DNA from 2 places in the Bacillus hominis genome. Region 2 is predicted to be linked to the other one. Evidence: riboswitches for the same ligand, from Rfam matches in the RefSeq annotation. Region 2 holds a riboswitch; the other holds the start of a gene.
The links. Region 2 has a riboswitch for cyclic di-AMP ahead of QUF93_RS06180 (hypothetical protein). Riboswitches for the same ligand answer to the same signal wherever they lie in the genome.
Positions count from the first base shown of each region.

Region 1: it holds a riboswitch for cyclic di-AMP, as region 2 does, so the genes downstream of both, QUF93_RS11220 (potassium transporter KimA) here and QUF93_RS06180 (hypothetical protein) in region 2, are expected to answer to the same signal.

Region 1 is NZ_JAUCFS010000005.1:1,719,142-1,722,556, forward strand. It holds partial or broken gene QUF93_RS11205 (hypothetical protein) at 1-384, opposite strand, end outside; gene panE (2-dehydropantoate 2-reductase) at 548-1,480, shown strand; gene QUF93_RS11215 (hypothetical protein) at 1,558-1,686, opposite strand; cyclic di-AMP (ydaO/yuaA leader) riboswitch at 1,826-1,972, shown strand; gene QUF93_RS11220 (potassium transporter KimA) at 2,117-3,415, shown strand, end outside.
Region 2 is NZ_JAUCFS010000005.1:726,888-730,302, reverse strand. It holds gene kdpA (potassium-transporting ATPase subunit KdpA) at 1-701, opposite strand, end outside; gene kdpF (K(+)-transporting ATPase subunit F) at 721-801, opposite strand; gene QUF93_RS06190 (SipW-dependent-type signal peptide-containing protein) at 798-902, opposite strand; cyclic di-AMP (ydaO/yuaA leader) riboswitch at 999-1,144, opposite strand; gene QUF93_RS06185 (hypothetical protein) at 1,406-1,636, opposite strand; gene QUF93_RS06180 (hypothetical protein) at 1,653-2,039, opposite strand; cyclic di-AMP (ydaO/yuaA leader) riboswitch at 2,133-2,280, opposite strand; gene thiD (bifunctional hydroxymethylpyrimidine kinase/phosphomethylpyrimidine kinase) at 2,366-3,187, opposite strand; gene thiF (thiazole biosynthesis adenylyltransferase ThiF) at 3,194-3,415, opposite strand, start outside.

The DNA.
Region 1 (3,415 bases), 990 kb from region 2:
ATTAATATAGCGTAATAAAATTCCCCGTACATTTGACTAGCAAGTTTAGCTATTTTATCGTCATCTTCGTTCGTAATACATGTGAAAATATGTTCTTCCATTATGAAATAACGATTAGGAGCCCATCTCTGGTAAGCATGTTGTTTTAAATAATCATGAATATAAGGAAAGATAATAAGCTTCCATATTTTGATGTGAAACTTGAAATTTCCCGTAATATGTATTGTCATCTTCAAGATGATTGAGTCGAAAAGGACGAAAATCATTTTTTTGTAAGAAAGGGAACATATTTTGTTCATATCTAGTTTTAAACGAAGATGGGAATATAAATTGAAATATAGCTGTTGTTACACCTTTTTCCTCGATTGTTTGTATTGCCTCCATCAACATTGTTTCCTTTCCATATAAGCTATAGAAACAACATGCCCAATTTTTCTTGAAAATAACCTCTCGTTTTCACTAGGTTAAGAATGAAAATTCAGCTTATTTAATAGGAGACCTGTATAATAAAACTAGTATGATTGTTTTATGAAAAGGGGGATGTAGTATGCGGATTTTAGTATTAGGAGCTGGTGGCGTCGGAGGATTTTTTGGTGGCCGATTAGTAGAAAAGGGAGAGGATGTTACATTTCTCGTTCGCAGCAAAAGAAAACAGCAATTAGAGGAAAAAGGACTTGTTATTCGTAGTGTTAATGGAGATTTTTCATTTCAACCGAAATTGATAACGAAAGAAGATATAACTTCTCCATTTGATGTAATTTTATTTTCAACAAAAGCGTATCATCTAAACGAAGCGATAGTAGATTTGAAGCCGTTTGTAGGTAAGAACACAGTAATAATCCCATTATTGAATGGTATCGCACAGTTATCACTATTACAAAAGGAGTTCGGCGTGGAAAAAGTGATTGGTGGTTTATGTTTTATTGAAACGACACTGAATAACGAAGGAGATGTCGTACAAACTAGTGTTGCCAACAGACTTGTATTTGGGGAAATTAAGCATCAAGATTCAGAGAGAATAAAGCGTATTTCTAAAACATTTGCAGATACGAAAGCTAGTTTTGTTTTAAGTGAAAATATTTTGCAAGATATGTGGCATAAATATTTATTTATCACCGTAATGTCAGGTGTGACAACATTAATGCGTGCGCCGATAGGACCGATTCGTGAGAGTGATGGTGGCCGAGAATTCATTAGGAATTTATTTGAAGAATCTGTGCAAATCATGAAATCTATGGAGGCTCCAGTTAAGGACAATATCGTTGAGGAACATATGAAAACGATTGATAAAATTTCGTATGATATGAAGTCATCGATGCAGCGAGATATGGAAAAAGGTTCGCTCATTGAAGGGAAGCATTTACAAGGATACTTATTGAAATTAGCAGAGGAAATGTCTATAGATGTGCCTTTATTAAGTGTTGTATATCAAAATTTAAAGGTATATGAAGAAATGATCTTAAGTAAAGAAATAGTGTGATTTTAATGGTATGAAAAAGTGGAAAGGATAGCAAAATATAAATGTTGCTATCCTTTTTTGTGTTTACTTTTGACAATTTATTCGTTTCTTTTCGGTTTATTGGCCGTATTTCGTTCTCTTTCACGATTACCATATAACTGATTAATTTCATTTGCTACTGCATCTAAATATGAGTCGGAAAAAAGTGGCTTCTTTTCTTTAGACATATGGGTCTCCTTTGTGGATTTTTAGTATTCATTATGTATATTTTTCGGTGGATTATGCACAATCATTTTAATTTTTTTCTTTTTTAAAATTTTTGTTTACTTTTTGAAAATAAAGGAGTATTATAATCCACAGTTTCAATTTTCTAAATCGCTGAAGCCGCATGGTGCGGGGGACCCGTTTTTATGGATTAATACATAATCCAATGGGGTGAATCCTTGAAAAAGGTAGGGCTACTCATAGGCCCGAATCCGACAGCTAACCTCGTAAGCGTTATATTGAGAAGGAAGGTGGAGCTTGTGCGACAAAAAAATTAATGTCTACAAGTCTATTTCGTTATGGCTTGTAGACATTTTTTGTTTTCTGAAGAAATACTTTACTTGCTGTAACTAGCAGAAAATTTCGTACAAAATTATTGGAGAGTGGACAGCATTGGTTTCATCTATTAAAAGATTTTTAATTGGAAGACCGTTAAAATCAACTGAGCTAGGAGAACAAAAGCTCAATAAAACGAAGGCGCTAGCAATTTTATCTTCTGACGCTTTATCATCGGTTGCTTACGGTCCAGAGCAAATTTTAATTGCTTTAGCAGGTCTTGGAGCAATAGCTTATTGGTATTCAATTCCGATAGCTGTTGGGGTATTAGTATTATTGACAGCCCTTATTTTATCTTATCGTCAAATTATTTTCGCTTATCCGCATGGCGGGGGAGCGTATGTTGTATCAAAAGAAAATTTAGGGATGAATCCAGGCTTAATAGCAGGAGGATCTTTATTAGTCGATTACATTTTAACTGTTGCAGTAAGTGTATCAGCGGGTACAGATGCACTCACATCAGCTTTTCCTAGCTTACATGCACATAATGTAATCATTGCGATTATATTTGTAATATTGATTACCATCTTAAATTTAAGAGGCGTAACGGAATCAGCTTCCGTTTTAGCATATCCTGTTTATTTATTCGTTCTAGCACTATTTATATTAATTGGTGTAGGAATATATAATATTTTAACTGGTCACGTTTCACCGACTTTACACGCGCCAATTGGAACACCAGTTGCAGGAATTAGTTTGTTTTTACTGTTAAGAGCATTTGCTTCAGGAAGCTCTGCTTTAACAGGTGTTGAGGCAATCTCTAATGCGATTCCAAACTTTAAGGATCCTGCACCTAACAATGCAGCAAAAACATTGCTTGCAATGGGCGCATTACTTGCGGTTTTATTTTCAGGAATTGTCTTTTTAGCTTATTATTATGGAATTAATCCAAGTAAAGAAGTAACAGTTGTTTCACAAATTGCTGAACAAACATTTGGACGTAATTTCATGTACTATTTCATACAAGGTACAACAGCTTTAATATTAATTCTTGCTGCTAACACAGGTTACTCTGCATTTCCGTTATTAGCGGTTAACCTTGCAAAAGATAAATTCATACCGAGAATGTTTACGATTAGAGGAGACCGTCTAGGTTATTCAAATGGTATTATTATACTTGGGATTTCTTCAATTATTTTAATTGTAGCTTTCCAAGGACAAACAGAACATTTAATTCCGCTATATGCGGTAGGGGTATTTATCCCATTTACACTTTCTCAAACTGGGATGGTATTAAAATGGCTTCGTGAAAAACCTGAAGGGTGGATTTTACGTTTATCGATTAATTTAATTGGTGCAGTCATTAGTTTTATCGTAATGAGTATGTTCTTTTTAACTAAGTTCGCACAAGTTTGG
Region 2 (3,415 bases):
GCTCCGAAAAATCCACCGCCGTTATTTCCAAGTTCCTTAATGGAAACGAATGATGCAACTGGACCACGTAAAATACTTTGCTTTGCACCATCAATTGTTTGTGCTGTAACTGCCCCGTCTAACGTTTGTGGTACACCAAGTGCGACAAAAACTAGCGCCGCAATAAATGCGATAGGAAGAAAAACTCTCGTTAATGCTCTCGTAAAATCAACGAAAAAGTTACCGAGTTCTTTTCCAGCGAGTCCTCTTATAAAAGCCATAACGAGTGCTAACGTCGTTGCTGGTGCCGCAAACATTAAAAATGTAATCCCGATTAATTGTGATAAATAAGATAAACCATTTTCACCGCTATAATGCTGTAAGTTTGTATCAGCCATAAAGCTAATTGCTGTATTAAAAGCGAGCGTAGGCTCCATTCCTTCAATGTGTGCTGGATTTAATGGCAATACACCTTGTAATCTAAAAATGAAATATACAACGACAATCATAAATCCATTTAATAAAACTAGTGATAATGCATACTGTTTCCACGTTTGATTGTATGCTTTCACACCCGTAATTTTAAAAATAAGTTTTTCAAAAGGCCCGAATACTTTATCTAGTGTTTTGCTACCTTGAAAGGCTTTCTCTAAATAAATCCCCGTTGGCTTTGCTACTAAAATAAACAAGAGCATTGTAATAACGACTGCGACCCAAATCATAATGAATGATTCCCCCTAATTAAAACTTTTCTGGATTTAATAATGCATAAACTAAGTACACCGTAATCGCTGCAACAATAACCGATAAGGCAATCGTCATGATTGCTTCCCTTCTTTCACAACTTTATCTGACCAACTTGCAAGACTTGCCATCGATGCGACTAATACAACAAAAATTCCGATCATCACAACATCTAACATAGCTACCCCTCACTTTTTTGTTAAAATTTACCATATGATTATCAAAAAAAGAACACTAAGCTCTACTTAGTGTTCGAAGTGAACAACACAAAGTAAACCTCCTCTCTAAACGCTTACGAGGTTAGCTGTCGGATTCGGGCCTAAAGAGTAGCCCTACTTTCAAAACTGAAAGATTCACCCCAAGTGACGATGCACAAAATTGGTTCCCCCGCTCCATTTCTGGAACTCAGCGATTTTAGGTTTTTTTGGAAATTTCATGAATGATTTATGAGAGTAAATATACTCCTCTATATTTAACTTGTAAAGAGGTAAATTACTTAAAATAAGAAAATATCCTATCATTTAAACGCTTACATTACGTATTATTCATATAATTTCATCTATTTCCTTGTCTTTTCTTTCTTTTTCATAAAAATGATCTTTTAAATATGAAATAAAAAGAGCGAATTACATGAAGTGCATAGCTTGTTGCACTCAGCATTCGCTCTTTTTTCATTCACTCTTTATTCTCCTCGTAAAAATGCACGTAAATTTCTCCCTCGAATATAAACCTGTGCCAGTTCTGCATGTAACTGCTCATATTCGATAATATCCGTTTTTAAATATAAAGCATCTTTCGATGGCAATATTATATATGGCCTTGGAAAAATAGGATCGAGCACTATCAATTCTTGAACTCTCTCTACCGATGCCGCCCAACGATTCGCTATATCTCCTAGTAACAACACCTTCATCTTCATTTCCCCCGCCCTATTCAAAAAATAAAAAAGAAATATTATCACAGTTCGTAAACACTACAAATTTAGCTCCAATTGTTTCATAGAGCCTGGCCGGATATCGTTTATTCCTCGTAACAACAGTAATAGGCGCTTTAAAATAAAAACAAATGCGTTCTGTGAAGAAGCTAACTATCGGAAACTCATCTCCTAATAAAATCACTTTCTTAATCCGCTCGCAAATACTAGTAAAATCCTGCTCCTTATTACAGCTATAAGTCGAATCAAATCCACAATTTCTAACTTCAGCTGCTAGCTCTTCATTTGCTGTAAAAATAATTAACTCATGCTGAAATGCTACTAATTCTCTTAAACTATTTATCTTGTTTTCTTCTCCAACACAAATAAGTGTTAATTCCATGTACCTTATCCTCCTTAGCATAAAAGAACTCAAACGTAGATTGATATTCCCCTATACTAATCGGACCGATGAAGTGATGTATCCACCCTGGCACCATCCTCTCTCAAGACGCTTACGAAGTTAGCTGTCGGATTCGGACTTTGAGAGTAGCCCTACTTTCAAAATTGAAAGATTCACCCCTAGTGACACTGCACAAATTGGTTCCTCCGCTCCATACATTTGGACTCAGCGTTTACAAAAAAATGTATTCTGGCTGATATATTACTCTTGTATTTGGAAAAAGTAAACAGAAAAAAAGCCAGTTACAAAACTGACTTTCCACTTACTTACGCACGCGTTTTATTCAATTTATACGCAAAATGATTCGTCGGTCCATGACCACTTCCAATATTCAACGGTTCTTCAATTGCTATACTAATAAATCGTTTTGCTTCTTGAACTGCCTCTTCAATCGAGTATCCTTTCGCAAGTCCTGCCGTAACTGCTGAAGCAAATGTACAGCCACTTCCATGCGTTTGCTTCGAAGGAATTCGTTCACTTCTAAATTCGATAAACTCTTCTCCATCAAAGAGTAAATCAATTACTTCATTACCTTGATATTCCGCATGTCCGCCTTTCATAAGCACATATTTAGCACCTAATTCGCGCATTACTTTCGCAGCTTTCTTACTATCTTCGATGTTATGGATCTTCATCCCAGTTAGCACTTCTGCTTCTGGAACATTCGGTGTTACAACGGTTGCTACTGGTAATAAATATTCTTTTAATGCTTGTACTGCTTCTTGTTGTAATAATGATGCCCCGCCCTTTGCAATCATAACAGGGTCTAGCACAATATTATTCCAGCCAAATTTCTTAATATGCTCTGCAACAATTTGAATAATTTCACTGCTAAATAACATTCCTAGTTTCACAGCATCTGGTGTTAAATCCGTACCAATTGAATTCAGCTGTTCCGTAATTCCTTCTAAAGAAACAGGATATACCCCTTGAACGCCAAGCGTATTTTGAGCAGTAATTGCTGTAATAGCCGTCATTCCGTACACACCAAGCTCTTGGAAAGTTTTTAAATCTGCTTGAATTCCAGCACCGCCTCCGCTATCAGATCCTGCAATTGTTAAAGCTTTATTTACTTTCATCCCACTCATCCTTTTCTATCCAAAATAGCGATGATAAATTGTTTTCGCTTCACTTATATCTTTCGTTCCATGCACAAGTACACGACCATCTTTGAAAGCAACTAATCTCTTTTCTTCAACAGAAAATGATAATAAATATGGATTTACATTCAAATCATTCACGCGACCATTCAGCAATTCTTTATATTGCTCAAAATTCATTTCTTCTTTATGGGGTGGTCTAATTTGAACTGTATT